2 regions of the Pseudoalteromonas sp. SCSIO 43088 genome follow, and region 1 is predicted to be linked to the other one. Evidence: riboswitches for the same ligand, from Rfam matches in the RefSeq annotation. Region 1 holds a riboswitch; the other holds the start of a gene.

What was found. Region 1 has a riboswitch for lysine ahead of lysC (lysine-sensitive aspartokinase 3). Riboswitches for the same ligand answer to the same signal wherever they lie in the genome.
Region 2: another riboswitch for lysine. It lies ahead of dapA (4-hydroxy-tetrahydrodipicolinate synthase); the one in region 1 lies ahead of lysC (lysine-sensitive aspartokinase 3).

The regions. Positions count from the first base shown of each region.
Region 1 covers NZ_CP072675.1:2,240,722-2,248,271, forward strand. The annotation lists gene J8Z28_RS10375 (glutathione peroxidase) at 1-312, shown strand, start outside; gene J8Z28_RS10380 (2-hydroxyacid dehydrogenase) at 278-1,261, shown strand; gene J8Z28_RS10385 (sodium-dependent transporter) at 1,368-2,693, opposite strand; gene J8Z28_RS10390 (4'-phosphopantetheinyl transferase family protein) at 2,842-3,579, shown strand; gene lysC (lysine-sensitive aspartokinase 3) at 3,556-4,935, opposite strand; lysine riboswitch at 5,017-5,189, opposite strand; gene nhaD (sodium:proton antiporter NhaD) at 5,278-6,528, opposite strand; gene J8Z28_RS10405 (MksB family condensin complex protein) at 6,677-7,550, shown strand, end outside.
Region 2 covers NZ_CP072675.1:232,120-239,669, forward strand. The annotation lists gene J8Z28_RS01155 (2,3,4,5-tetrahydropyridine-2,6-dicarboxylate N-succinyltransferase) at 1-337, opposite strand, end outside; gene dapA (4-hydroxy-tetrahydrodipicolinate synthase) at 352-1,236, opposite strand; lysine riboswitch at 1,374-1,570, opposite strand; gene J8Z28_RS01165 (DNA-3-methyladenine glycosylase I) at 1,754-2,449, shown strand; gene J8Z28_RS01170 (protein adenylyltransferase SelO) at 2,458-3,870, shown strand; gene J8Z28_RS01175 (OmpA family protein) at 4,337-5,407, shown strand; gene acnB (bifunctional aconitate hydratase 2/2-methylisocitrate dehydratase) at 5,703-7,550, shown strand, end outside.

The sequences.
Region 1 (7,550 bases):
CACAATGAGCCACTTGATGGCAATGAGCTTAAAGCCTTTTATCAGCAGCACTTTGACGTCAGCTTTCCTATTTTTAACAAGGTGTTAGTGAACGGCCCAGACGCCCATCCCTTATTTAATTATTTAAAGTGTCATACCCGTGGAATTGCACAAAACCGCGCAATTAAATGGAATTTCACCAAATTTCTTATAAACTCAGAGGGTCAACTCGTTGCGCGATATGCCCCGCGCACCAAACCCGAAACCCTCAAAATGGTGATAGAGAGTAATTTAAATGATGAAACTGGCCTTATTCAGTGCGCAAAAGTATGAGCAACCGTTTTTTGAAAGGAATCTAACTGAATACGCTGAGTCTGTTTCGCTCAGTTATTTTGAGCAATCCTTAAACAGCAATACCACGCCCCTCTGCCAAGGTTTCGATGCAGTGTGCGTGTTTGTAAACGATACGGTCGACAAACACGTCATTGCAGATATGGCGGCTGTTGGCATTAAAGCAATCTTATTACGCTGTGCAGGCTTCAATAATGTAGACCTTGATGCTGCCAAAGAGCATAACATCAAGGTTTGCCGCGTCCCTGCATATAGCCCAGAAGCAGTAGCAGAGCATTGTATTGCCCTTATGCTAACGCTCAACCGAAAAACCCATAAAGCCTTTAACCGCGTACGTGAAGGTAACTTTGATTTAAACGGTTTACTTGGTTTTAATCTGTTTAAAAAAACTATTGGGATTATAGGCTGCGGCAAAATCGGTTTAGCGCTGGTAAATATATTAAATGGCTTTGGAGCTAAGGTACTCGTTTGCGACCCAATGGCTGGTGAAGGCCCTTATACCCTGTGCGATTTAGACACTTTACTCACACAAAGTGATGTCATCTCATTGCACTGCCCGCTCAACGAGCATACTCATCATTTAATTGATGCTAGCGCATTTGAGAAAATGAAAGATGGTGTCATGCTGATTAACACCTCTCGTGGTGCACTTCTTGATAGCCAAGCATGTATTCAGGCGCTTAAGTCTAAAAAGCTCGGACACCTAGGGCTTGATGTGTATGAGCAAGAGTCAGAGTTATTCTTTAAAGATCATCGTGAAGAAATCATGCAAGACGATATTTTTTCACGCCTTATTAGCTTTCCAAATGTGTTAGTGACAGGCCACCAAGGCTTCTTCACCCAAGAAGCACTTAGCGAAATAGCCTGCACCACATTACAAAGTGCTAATGAAATAAGCCAAGACTTACCACTAACTAACGAAGTTATTTAAAGCAAACGCACCTTAAATTAAAAAAAGGCGTGAGGTTTAAACCCCACGCCTTTTACTTTTTTCTTTCACCTTGAAACTAGAAACTTGTAACTCGCAACTCAAATCTCTATTTCAACAACGCCACATTGACAAATACCGCCGTCATTAATAACGGGCATACAAAGCGAATGTACTGGGCAAACCAATAATGAGGACCGCTCGATACTTGATGCAATTTATTACCACGCTGCCATAACCAGCCAACAGTAATGAAATAGAACAGTCCCATTAAAGGTAATTGGTACTGTGTAAGCACCATAATGACTAAACCAAATAACCAGTCAAAGTTTAAGATAATCAGTGATGAGGCAATAAAAACGATTAACGTTACAAATAAGGTTGCTTTTTTACGCTCTACACTGTGGTTCTCAACTAAAAATGCTACTGGAATTTCGGTCGATGAGATGGTTGATGTCACTGAGGCAATCGACATTAAAACAAAGAATAATAAGCCAACGAGTAAACCCACTTGGCCCATAGTGCTAAACAGTTCAGGTAAAATCGCAAAAATTAACTGCCCTTCACCAACCAATTTACCGCCGCTAAATACCTCTACACCGTTATGTTGGGCAACAAAAATAGCCGGAATAATCAATAAACCCGCTAAAAAGGCTACACCGGTATCAAGCAGTGCCACAGTGCCGGTTAATTTAGGCAGGTTGGCATCTGGCTTTAAATAAGAGCCGTAAACCATCATACAACCTACACCTAACGACAGCGAAAAGAACGCTTGTCCCATTGCCGCAATAATTAAGTTTGCATCAAGAATTTGACTAAAATCTGGCACTAAATAGGCTGCAAAGCCATCCATAGCACCATCTAAGGTGGCGATATAAGCAATTAACGCCACTAATAACACTAGCAATAATGGCATTAAGCGGCGTGACCAAGTTTCGATACCTGATTTAACGCCTTTTAAAATAATACTCGCTGTAAGAATAAGCATCAGTGGCGTAAACACAAAATTACGTGCCATAGAGTCACTGTGTAAAAAGTTACTTAACTCAGTAAAACCAAAGAAGCTTGCGACTGGCTCGAGCGCATAAGCGAGCATCCACCCGGCAACTATCGAATAAAAGCTCAGCATTACAACCGCACCAAACAGGCCAATATAACCAGCTGCTGCCCCCACTTTAGGCGCTGTGTCTTGCCATGCGTTAGATAATGCTTTTACTGGATTCGCTTGCGCTTGGTGGCCTAAATACAGCTCAGTATAAAGAGCCGGAAGCGCCAATAAGAAGATAACAATGAAGTAAACAAGTAAAAATGCACCGCCGCCATGGTTTGCCGCTTGTGTTGGAAAGCCCCAAATATTACCTAAACCTACCGCCGCACCAGAAGCTGCTAAAACGAAACCTAATCGACTTTGAAAGCCGTCACGAACTTGTGCCATACATCTACAAATCTGTTATTATTTTTCATCATTAAACCATAATTACAGTCAACTGCGTAAACTATTTGCGTTTGTTCATGCCTATAAATGTGCATCTGCTGTAAAAATAAACAAAACTAAATACGAGCCTTCGTGTAAGCGTTAAACCATGAGCTGTGACTACTTTTCGAATACTCTTATCATCGAGCAGCAAAGCCAAATAACGGTCAAAAAAATTATGCTGATGGATGCAACACATATTGATGTTGAAAGATTACCCCTTGATAAATTACTCAGTGAGTTTGAATTAAGCGTGCTTGAAAAACGCAAAGTTCCTAGCGCTAAGCAAGAGTACTTAGCGACTCGCCTAACGTTAAAGTATTTGTATCAACATGCTTACCCTAGTGATGATTTAGCTCTCAATGAAATATCAAGCCAGTTTAATGACAAAGACAGTAAGCTCAAATTACATACAAAACGCAGAGAACCTGTGTGGGCCTGTTTATCACATTCAAATCGTTTAATTGGCGCAGCCCTTAACCCCGAACAGCAGCGATTTGGTTTTGATATTGAACAAAGCAGTAAGCCTCGCCCTTTTATCAAACTCGCAAAGCATTTTTATCATCAAGATGAAGTTGACTTAATTAGCCGTTTTGACGCTCCCGATGAACAGGCACAGTGCTTTTTTAGAATTTGGACATTAAAAGAAGCGCTTGCCAAAGCAAGTGCTCAGCCAATTGCGAAACTACTTGCTCCTAATGTATTTGAAGAATTGAGCAAACATAATTTCAGCGCGAGTAGTAATTCTATTGAAGGGTTTGATATAAGTGTTGTGGCACAAAAAAGCACTGACTGGCAGTGCTCTTTTATTAATTTTAACGACTTACGCCGCGACTTGGCTTTCTAATAGTCGGCTGTGAATAGCCTGCACGACTTCATCTGACTCACTTTGCTCAACTAAGAAGCACAGGTTATGTTTACTTGCACCGTGGCAAATTAAACGAATATTAAAATCGCTTAATACCTGCATTAAGTTCATTTCTTGCTGACGTAATTGAATTTCAGAACCAATTAAAGCCACCAGCGTTAAGTTATTCTCAACCGACACATGACAAAACTCAGAAAGCTTATCTAAACAAGCTTGATCAAGCTCAGGGCGTGATGCATTTGGTGCGTTATCCAAAGTAATTGCAACACTGATCTCTGAGGTAGTAACCAAATCAACCGAAATATTAAACTCACTTAAAATGGTGAATACACGGGCTAAGAAACCACTCGCTAGGAGCATTTCTGGGCTTTTAACCGTTAACAGAATTTGATTTTTACGCTGTGTTACGGCTCGAATACCTGGTTGCTGAGATTTTTCTTTTTCAATCCATGTGCCACCTAACTGTGGTTCACGGCTTGAACCAACAAACACACTAATATGGCTACGGCTTGCAGGTAAAATGGTTGCCGGGTGCAGTACTTTTGCACCAAACGTTGCCATTTCTGCCGCTTCATCAAAGCTTAAGCGTGCAATTGGGCTTGCTTTAGCGCATAAACGCGGATCAGTACTGAAAATACCCACAACATCGGTCCAAATATGCACGCTTTTTGCGTTAATTGCTTCAGCGAGTAATGCAGCACTGTAATCTGAACCACCACGCCCTAAAGTGGTCGTTTGATTGTGCTCATTGCTTCCAATAAAACCTTGAGTTACCACAACATGGTCATCAAGTAATGGCACTAAATGCTCTTTAGCAGCCGCAGCGGTTGCTGCAACATTTGGGGTAGCTTTAGCAAATTGGCTATCTGTTTTTAGCACTTTACGTACATCAAAACGAACCGCATCAAGACCTTGCCCACGTAATACTTGAGTAAATAAATACGATGACAAACGCTCGCCAAAGCTCAGTAGTTCATCTTGATCTGCTACTGACTTAGCCCCGTCTGATGCTAGCTTTTGAAAAGCCTTAAGCGTTTCATTAAAGCCATGTGCTAAATCAGCATCCAGTGACAGCTCTGCCAAGATTGCTTCTTGAATGGCGACAACGCCAGTAATATGCTCATCACGTTCAGCCGCACTCAAATCAGCTTTACACAATGCAACTAAATGATTGGTCACGCCTGCACTGGCACTCACAGCAACAATACGTACTTGATTATCAGCACAAATAATTTCTGCACAGCGGCTCATAGCATCAAAGTTAGCTACACTGGTGCCACCAAATTTTGCAACAACGTAATCTGATTTTGTGTTGGCGGCTAATTGGGTATTCATGTCGTCTCCTTTTGTGGAAAACTATCCACAGTAATTCAAGAAGAACTCGGCAAGGGGGTGCTTTGAAAATAAAGAGTAGTCCATGCCAGAAGCTCTCCACCTAGTTTGGTGACAGTTTTGAGGATTCAGCCCCATAAACCGAAAAATAACCGTGACGTCCGGTTAATTTTCTCGGCGAGTACTTCCCTCATTAATGGTCATCGGCGTTCGTCACCTCACATTAATTACCTAAGTATCGCACCTCTTCTGAATGTTAAGTTAACACCTGGTTAAAATAACAAAGCCTGCTGTTAAAAGCAGGCTTCGAAAGTTAACGTTTAGACGTCTAGCTGTCAAGTTGTTTTATGAAATTAAACTGCCCGCTAAGTGCGAACCGTAATAACCAACGGTATAAGCAATTAATAAATAAACCGACATTTTAAGATAGCTCATAAAGGTCAGTGCCTTAACCTTACTCATGGCAATAATACCTGCCGCAGAGCCGATAATAAGCATTGAGCCACCTACCCCAGTTGCGTAAGTAAACGACAGCCATTGCTGAGGACTCATCACAATATCAGCTTTTAAAAGTGCTGCAGTTAGAGGTACGTTATCTACCGCCGCTGATAATAGCCCCATCAAGTAGTTGGCATATTCCGGTGCCATCAACTCATATAAGTGAGTAAATTTAGCAAGCATACCAACTTCTTTTAATGCGCCAACCAGCAATAACACACCAACGAAGAACAATAAGGTGTCGTATTCAATTTCACGAATATAATCGATGATTTTTTTGTTAACGTCTTTTTTGCGCATTAAGAATTGCGCAACCAAAAACATCAGAGATAAACCAAATAAAAAAGTTAATAACGGCGGCACACTATAAAGCACACTCAAAGTTAACGTAGCAATAATCGTCGAGAAGAAGATAACCGCAATGGTAATATCTGTCTTTTCGATACGACGGGCTGCTTGTTTTTCAAACACAACATTACCCGACATACCCACCGACAACATCGCCGCGAGCAGTGCAACACTTGTCAGTGCAGGGGCAATTAATAATAGTAGATTAGCAATCGTGACTTTTTCGTCTAAGAAAATCATCAGGGTTGTAACATCACCCGTGATCAACGACACCCCACCCGAATTAACACTAAATACAATTAAGGTCGCATATTTTATTAATTTTTTAGGATCTAACTTAAGTGACATCACCACCGCAAGCGAGATTAAAGTTGCAGTTATGTTGTCTGATATTGATGAAAATAGAAACGCAAACCCACCAATCAGAAACATCAGCTTTCGTTCACTGATTTGATTTGGCATAATTTTATGAACAATATTCTGGATAAAACCTTTAGAGTTTAAATACGCTACAAAGGTCATCGCAGCCATTAAGAACAGCCACAAAGTCGCGATTTCTAATATGTTGTGATCCAGTTGATGTTGTATTGTTTCTGGGCTTTGCCCATGAATTGGAGAGATAAATAAGATAATCCAGCATAAAGTGCCAAAAAAAAGCGTCGTTTTGGCCTTGTTTACATGGATAATATCCTCTATAACGATAAGCAAAAATGCCACCGCTATCAGGGTTAGGATAAGTGGGGTTACCATGGTGTTTGAACAACCTTTATAATAATGTAAAAATTGTAAGTCGAGTGTTTCGGCGCGGATTCTAGCAGCATAGAAAGCATAAAACTATTCTCAATTACATAATTTAATACTAATCGCTAACACCAAAGTCTGAATTTACTGGAGCCTTATGATCCCAGCTAAAAAGTTATTAAATACCCTTACTGAACATTGGGGGGTGTTAGAACTGCTATTTAAACGTTTTAAGATGGCTGATTTCAGCTTGAAAGACGTACAAAATGCGATAAAACAAAAACAACCTTCATGGTCAAATGAACGCATTTATAAAGAGACAAATCGTTTATTGAATCAAGATATTATCATTCCACTGGCAAAATCATCGCAGTTAGAAATCAACCGCGCGATCGCCGATTTTGCGACTTTCTTGCTACAAGAAGAACACTTAGGTCTTGCCCAAGAAATTAGTGTGCTTGTTGATGATTTAGCTCGCCTTGGTAATCGCCTTGCTAAAGCCGGTGAAATTGAAGATTACGACGAGCTTCGCCGCTTCAGCCGTATTATGGATGATCGGGTACGCAAAATAATGAAATTATTTGCCCACAATGAAAACGCAATTTTAAATATTGTTGAGCAAGCGAAAGCTGATAACGCGGTGCAATCACTGCAAAAACGCTATCAGGCTGTAATTGAAGCGTTCGATGAATACATCGAGCCTATGCTTGAAATGGTGGATATTCGAGGTGACTTCCACGCTTGCTTTAATACCATCGAAGCACAAATTAGCGCGCAAATAGAGCAAATTGACCGCCTTGGTAAGTCATATCAAGACAAGCGCATGCTTGAACAATTACGTACCCGTATTTTAGAAATGCATTTAGTTGGCCGTGAAAGCTTACGTAAAAGCGCCGATATGCTGATGCCGCTACGTGAAGAGTTACGTCGCAACAACCTAATTACTCGCCAAGCGGCTAAAGTGCTTGGTTTAGTGCGTAAAAATGGCGTCGATAACATGTTAAGTGCAGTACAGCCTAACTTTGTCTCAG
Region 2 (7,550 bases), 1.9 Mb from region 1:
ATGCGTGGCTGTCGACCATAGTGCCTTCGTCGATGAACGCGCCAATATTCACATATGCTGGTGGCATGATAATGGTGCCTTTGGCAACGTGTGCGCCACGGCGAACACTGCTACCACCTGGTACCATTCGCACGCCAGCATCGGCTGCAAAGCCTTGTGGTGCTAAGTTATGCTTATCAACAAATCCACCTGGGAACTCGGTATTTGTGCCATTTTTAAAGGCTTCTAAAATGCCTTGTTTAACTTCAACATTGGCGTGCCAGTTGCCGTTCTCGTCTTGTGTTGCTGCGCGAACTGCGCCTGATTCTAAGTTGTTTAATAATTCTAACCAGCTCATGATAAAACCTGTTTTTAGTTCCAAGATAAAATTGTGTTGTTTGCGTGGGTGATGCTGTCTGTTTGCTCAAGCTCTAAATGCGTAAGCGGTGGACGTAAATGCGGGGTATTTATTTTACCTTGCAGGTGCATCAGTACTTTTACGGGGATTGGGTTTGCCACAGCGAATAAACTTTGGATTGCTTGCGACCAATCGGTGAATAGATTTGGGTATTGACCACTTAAACTGCGTTTAACAAACTCATGGGTTTGACTCGGCCAAGCATTCGCGGCAACCGAAACTAAACCTTTTGCACCCGCTTGAGCAAAATATGGCATAAGTGCATCATCGCCACTGAAAATAGCCAGTGTTGGTGATGCCGTTCTAAAGCCTTCAAATTTGCTAATGTCGCCACTGGCTTCTTTTAAGGCCCAAAGATTTTTGTGCTCAGCAAGGTTTTTGATCACCTGTGGTGAAATCTCAACTGCGCTGCGTCCTGGTACGTTATACAACATACAAGGGTGGTTACTTGCGTCTAGTAGGCTTTTAAACCAATGTGTTTGGCCAACAACCCCAGGTTTTGCATACAGAGGTGAACCTAACAGGTAGCCATGAATAGGTAGTTGGTTGCAGTATTCAACCCAAGCAATTTGTTGCTTAAGGTTCATGCCGCCCACAGCAACCATGAGTGGGACACTTGGTGCTAATTGACAAACATGTTCAACAATGGCTTGTTGCTCTTTGAGTGAAAGCGCCAGTCCTTCACCGGTACTGCCAAGCAATAAAATGCCGTTATTTGCATCTTGCTGCTCCGTAACCAGTTGTTCAAGGGCCGTGTAATCGACCTCGCCAGATTCAGAAAATGGCGTGACAAGCGCTGTCCACAATGGATAGTCGTTTAAATCAAAATTGTTGATCATCTCTCACGAACTTATAAGGTATTCGAAGAGTTTATGCGGGAACATTTGAATGGAGCCGCATGTCGTCGTTCGAACAAGGTATAATTCGAAGAGCGAATGGGCTTAAAATAATAAAGACGCGAAGGCCTTATTATACTAAGACCAGAAGCTCTCCACCAAACTAATCAATAGCGCTTTGCTATTGTTGGTGACAGTCGCTGGGATTCAGCCCAGTCGCCCGAAATAAGCACCTCACAAACGGTGTTACTTCTCGGCGTTAATTCCCCTCACGTATGATCAACAGAGTCTGTGCTCTTCCCATACGCTACCTGAATAACGCACCTCTTCCAGCCCTTTATGCTCGCTTTAAAGGTTAAAGCCAACATAGTTAAATAGGGTATTGGCGGCGATTAAAGCATTTTAGCCATCTAGGTGTCAAGGCGAAGGATTTGTTTTTTAGTGACCGATTTTGCAACATGGTTACGTATAAGCGTGTTTTTACGTACACTTAGCGTTAACCAAATAAATTGGAAAAATGATGGAAAAATTTAACGATATTTATCAGCGAGCCGTATCTCGAAAAGGCAGCGAAGAATTGCTGCATGCATTGTTATCAAACCCGCTCGATGATACTGATATTGCCAAAATGCATGACGATTTATGGTTAGAAGAGTTTACGCGTAAAGTCTTTCAAAGCGGTTTTTATTGGTCTGTTATCAATAATAAATGGGCTGGTTTTCGTGATGTGTTTTGGGATTTCAGCGTAGAAAAGTTGTTGATGATGCCGCCAGATATGCTTGAGCAAAAAGCCAGTGATGAGCGAATTGTTCGTAATTTTAAAAAAGTACAAACGATCCCAGAAAATGCGTACATGATCCACGAAGTTGCCGAGAAACATGGCAGTTTTAGCCAATTTATTGCAGATTGGCCAACTGACAATATTATTGGTTTGTGGGCCTATCTTAAAAAGCATGGTGCGCGTTTAGGGGGAAATACTGGCCCGTACGCTTTGCGAGCGCTTGGTAAAGATACCTTTTTGCTTTCTCGCGATGTAGAAGCTTATTTGCGTGCCCATGAGTTGATTGATGGCGGCTTACAAACTAAAAAATCATTACAAGCAGCGCAAGACTTCTTCAATGAATTACAACAGCAAAGCGGTTACAGCTTGCAGGCATTAAGCCAATTAGTGGCCTATGGTGTAGGCGATAATCGTGTAGGTGTAGCAACACCTTAAGGACAGTTATGAAACTGCAAACCCGATACACAGATATTAGTGAACTACTTGCGATTGAAGATATGCCTAGCGCCGTTGCTGAGCCGCAATTGCTGCTCTTCAATGACAAGCTCGCTGATAATTTTGCGATTAATCACGACAGCGATTTTTTAGCTAAATTGCTATCTGGGTCAGCAATAGATAAAGATGTTGCACCAGTTGCACTTGGTTACTCAGGTCACCAATTTGGTCATTTTTCACCGCGTCTTGGTGATGGCAGAGCACATTTGCTTGGTGCTATTACAGATCAAAATGGCACGCAGTGGGACTTACAGTTAAAAGGTGCAGGAGCAACGGTATTCTCACGTGGTGGTGATGGTCGCTGTGCTATTGGTCCAGCTGTACGAGAGTACATTATGAGTGAGGCACTTCATGCGTTAGGTATCGCTACTACGCGTTGTTTAGCTGTGGTTACAACTGGCGAAACGGTATATCGCCAGCCACCTCGCCCGGGTGCAGTTGTCACTCGCTTAGCTAAGAGTCATATCCGTGTTGGCTCATTTCAATACTTAGCTACACAAGGTGATATAGAAGGGCTAGAAAAGCTAGTCGATTACGCAGTTGATTGCCACTTTCCTGACATCAGCAGTAATGGTGAGCAGCGTTATATTGAATTTTTAACCGCCGTGTTAGATAAGCAAATAGAGCTGGTTATCAGCTGGATGCGAATTGGCTTTATACATGGCGTTATGAATACAGATAATACTTTGATTAGTGGTGAAACCATTGACTATGGCCCCTGCGCGATGATGAATCAGTTTGACTTAGACACGGTGTTTAGTTCGATTGACCATCAAGGGCGCTACGCATTTGGTAATCAGCCGAATATTGCCAATTGGAATATTGCGCGTTTAGCTGAAAGCTTAATTCCTTTATTTACTGATCAAGATGCTGCCGTTGAGCAACTCTCACCGGTTGTGAATGGTTTTGCTGCTAAATTTAATGATGCATTTAATACTATGTGGCAGCAGAAATTAGGATTAGCAGGTCAGCAAGAAGGCGATCACGCTTTAGTTTCAGAGTTAATGGGGTTAATGAAGCAACACCAACTTGATTACACCAACACTTTCAATGCACTTACTGAATCTTTAGTGACAGACTTTGTTATAGATTCTAATTTAAAAGGATGGGTTTCAAAATGGAGGCTCAGAACATCAGCTGAAAGTTACAACACAATGCGAGCCGTTAATCCTGCAGTCATTCCGCGTAATCATAATATTGAAATGATCTTGGCTGAGTATGAAAAGGCAGGATCTAGTTCATCAATCAATGAGTTTTTAAAAGTCATTCAAAAACCATATGAGTATGAGGAAGAATTTGCCGCATGGTATCAACCTCCGAAGGAAGGGGATTGTAATTACCAAACTTTTTGTGGTACTTAAGGGTTAATCTTTATGGTTGATAACAATTGTAAATGCTCATTTTTTTAAATCTGAGTGTTCGTTGATTGAGCAAGTTAGCTGCCAGTGTTATGATTTATATCAATAAAATAGCACTAAAGTTTTGCTTTTTAACGAAAATTTACAAATAAAGTTGCTTTCAACTTGTTGATTTAAAAATAACCAATATAATAATGTAATTGGGAATGGACTTTTATCGGTTTTGAAGTCAGTAGATTAGGCTGAATCGACTTTCACCTAATCATAACAAAGCGATCTAAAGGCATTGTTACGCAAAGTTATTTAGATAACCTATTATTTGGGTAATTGACTGAAATTACTCGGCAAGATTTTTGTTCTGTACCGAGTTCGTTAAGTTTTGATTAACTATTAGTCGACTACTCTGTTTAAACTGATTGAGCTGGTTTGACTTAGCTACAATTTTAATTGTGAAAATGGGAAGGAAACAATGAAATTAAAATCACTTACTATTGCTTTAGCACTTGCTGCAACTAGTGCTTCAAGCTTCGCTGCCGAAAAGCAAGGTTTCTACATCGGCGCATTTGGCGACTACTATGATAATTCTTGGGAAAATGTCCGCGACTACACTCCAGGTGGCCTTGATGTTGATGACTCTACAGGTTGGGGTTTAGAGCTAGGTTACCGTTTTAGTGATTACTGGAGCGCTCGTTTAGAATATGCTGACATGGACTTCGATTGGAAAGCTGATCTAAATGACGGTACTTCTGTTAGCGGTACTGAAAGTGGCAAACGTTACGGTATTGACGCTTTATATCACTTAGGTGGTGGTCCATTCTACGGTATTTTCGGTCTTAAAAATCTTGATGCGGTTGACGAAGATCTAATGTTCGCAAACGTAGGTGCTGGTTACCAACACTACTTCACAGATAACTTCGCGTTTAACGCTGAAACATCTTTATACCAAGGTCTTGACCGTGGTTACACAGATGTTGGCGCTAAATTAGGCCTAAGCTATATCTTTGGTGCGCAAAGCTCAGCTTCTGAGCCAGTTGAACCTGCTCCAACAGTTGTTCCTGTTGCGGTTGAGCCAGTTGATAGCGATGGCGATAACATTCCTGATGCTGATGACCAATGTGCAAACACGCCAATGACTGACGCTGTTGATGGTACTGGCTGTACATTATATGAAGATCGTGAAGTAACTAAGAGCTTACTAATCACGTTCCCTAACAACACGTCTAAAGTATCTCAACAATACTTAGATGATATTGACCGCGCTGCTAAGTTCTTAAAAGAGCACCCAGGTACTGACGTAGTACTTGAAGGTCACACTTCATCAGTAGGTAAAGCTGACTACAACAAGTGGTTATCTAAGAAACGTGCTGATGCTGTTGCTAAGAAACTAATCGAAGACGGTATTGACCCAATGCGTCTTACTACTGTTGGTTTAGGTGAAGAGCGCCTTAAAAACCCAGCAAATACGCCAGAAGCTCATGCTGAAAACCGTCGTGTTGAAGCGAAAGTAACTGTAATTGAGCGTGTAAAAGTAGAGCGTTAATCTAACCCTTTACGCAAATTTGAAAACCCAGCCTAGTGCTGGGTTTTTTCATTTCTAACACCTCTAAAGTAAGTAGATAGGAATGATTCTTAATAAATATTCATTTGAATAGCGTTTTTTTCTAGTACTATTCATGGTATTTATAGTGAATATTAAACTCCTTACTTACAGCATGGATTTTCATCTATACTTAAAAGCTTTATAATTAACCGTCAGAATACTATAAGTACTGGGTCTTAATTGGTATTTAGCTTAATGCTACCGAGTACTTTCACGTCACCAAGAGGGCAATATTGTGCTACAAGAATATCGTAAACACGTAGAAGAACGTGCCGCGTTAGGTATCGTACCAGCGCCATTAGATGCTCAGCAAACGGCTGATCTTATTGAATTAATCAAAAACCCACCGGCAGGCGAAGAAGAGTTTATCGTTGATCTTCTAGTTAACCGCGTACCACCGGGTGTTGATGATGCTGCTTACATCAAAGCAGGTTTCTTAGCTGCAGTTGCAAAAGGTGAAGCGAGCTCTCCACTTGTATCAAAAGAAAAAGCAGCTGAGCTACTTGGTACTATGCTAGGTGGTTACAACATCGCACCTATGATTGATCTTCTAGATGACGAAGCGTTAGCGCCGATCGTTGTTAAAGGTTTATCAAACACATTATTAATGTTCGATGCTTTCTATGATGTAGAAGAAAAAGCGAAAGCAGGTAACGAATTTGCTAAGCAAGTAATCGAATCGTGGGCAAATGCAGAATGGTTTGTAAACAAGCCTGCAGTTGCTGAAAAAATCTCAGTTACCGTATTCAAAGTAACTGGCGAAACAAATACAGATGACCTTTCTCCTGCACCAGATGCATGGTCTCGCCCTGATATTCCACTGCACGCTTTAGCAATGCTGAAGAACGAACGTGATGGTATCAATCCTGAAAAACCAGGTGAAGTTGGTCCAATCTCACAACTAGAAGAGCTTAAAACGAAAGGTTTACCTCTTGCATACGTTGGTGATGTAGTTGGTACGGGTTCTTCTCGTAAATCTGCAACTAACTCTGTACTTTGGTTCATGGGTGATGATATTCCTCACGTACCAAACAAACGCGTTGGTGGTGTATGTTTAGGCGGTAAAATCGCTCCTATCTTCTTCAACACAATGGAAGACTCTGGTGCATTACCAATCGAACTACCTGTTGATGAGCTAAACATGGGTGACCAAATCGATATCTTCCCATACGAAGGTGTTGTTAAGCGTCACGGTACTGATGAAGTAATCTCTACTTTCTCTCTTAAATCAGACGTAATTCTTGATGAAGTGCGTGCTGGTGGTCGTATTCCACTAATCATCGGTCGTGGTTTAACTGATAAAGCGCGTGCATCACTAGGTATGGAAGCTGAAGATATCTTCCGCAAGCCTGCTCTTGTAACAGATTCTGGTAAAGGCTTCACATTAGCTCAGAAGATGGTTGGTAAAGCATGTAACATGCCTGGCGTACGTCCTGGCCAATACTGTGAGCCGAAAATGACAACTGTTGGTTCTCAAGATACAACAGGTCCTATGACGCGTGACGAACTTAAAGATCTAGCATGTTTAGGCTTCTCTGCAGATTTAACAATGCAGTCTTTCTGTCATACATCAGCTTATCCTAAGCCAATCGACGTAAACACTCACCACACACTTCCTGATTTCATCATGAACCGTGGCGGTGTATCACTTCGTCCAGGTGACGGTGTAATCCACTCATGGTTAAACCGTATGTTATTACCAGATACAGTAGGTACTGGTGGTGACTCGCATACTCGTTTCCCTCTAGGTATTTCATTCCCAGCGGGTTCAGGTGCGGTAGCATTCGCAGCAGCAACTGGTGTAATGCCTCTTGATATGCCTGAGTCAATCTTAGTACGTTTCAAAGGTGAAATGCAGCCAGGTATCACATTACGTGATCTAGTACATGCTATCCCTTACTACGGTATTAAAGAAGGTCTTCTTACTGTTGAGAAGAAAGGTAAGATCAACGAATTCTCTGGTCGTGTACTAGAAATCGAAGGTGTTGAGCACCTAACAGTTGAGCAAGCTTTCGAGCTTTCTGATGCGTCAGCTGAGCGTTCAGCGGCAGGTTGTACAGTTAAACTTTCTAAAGAGTCTATC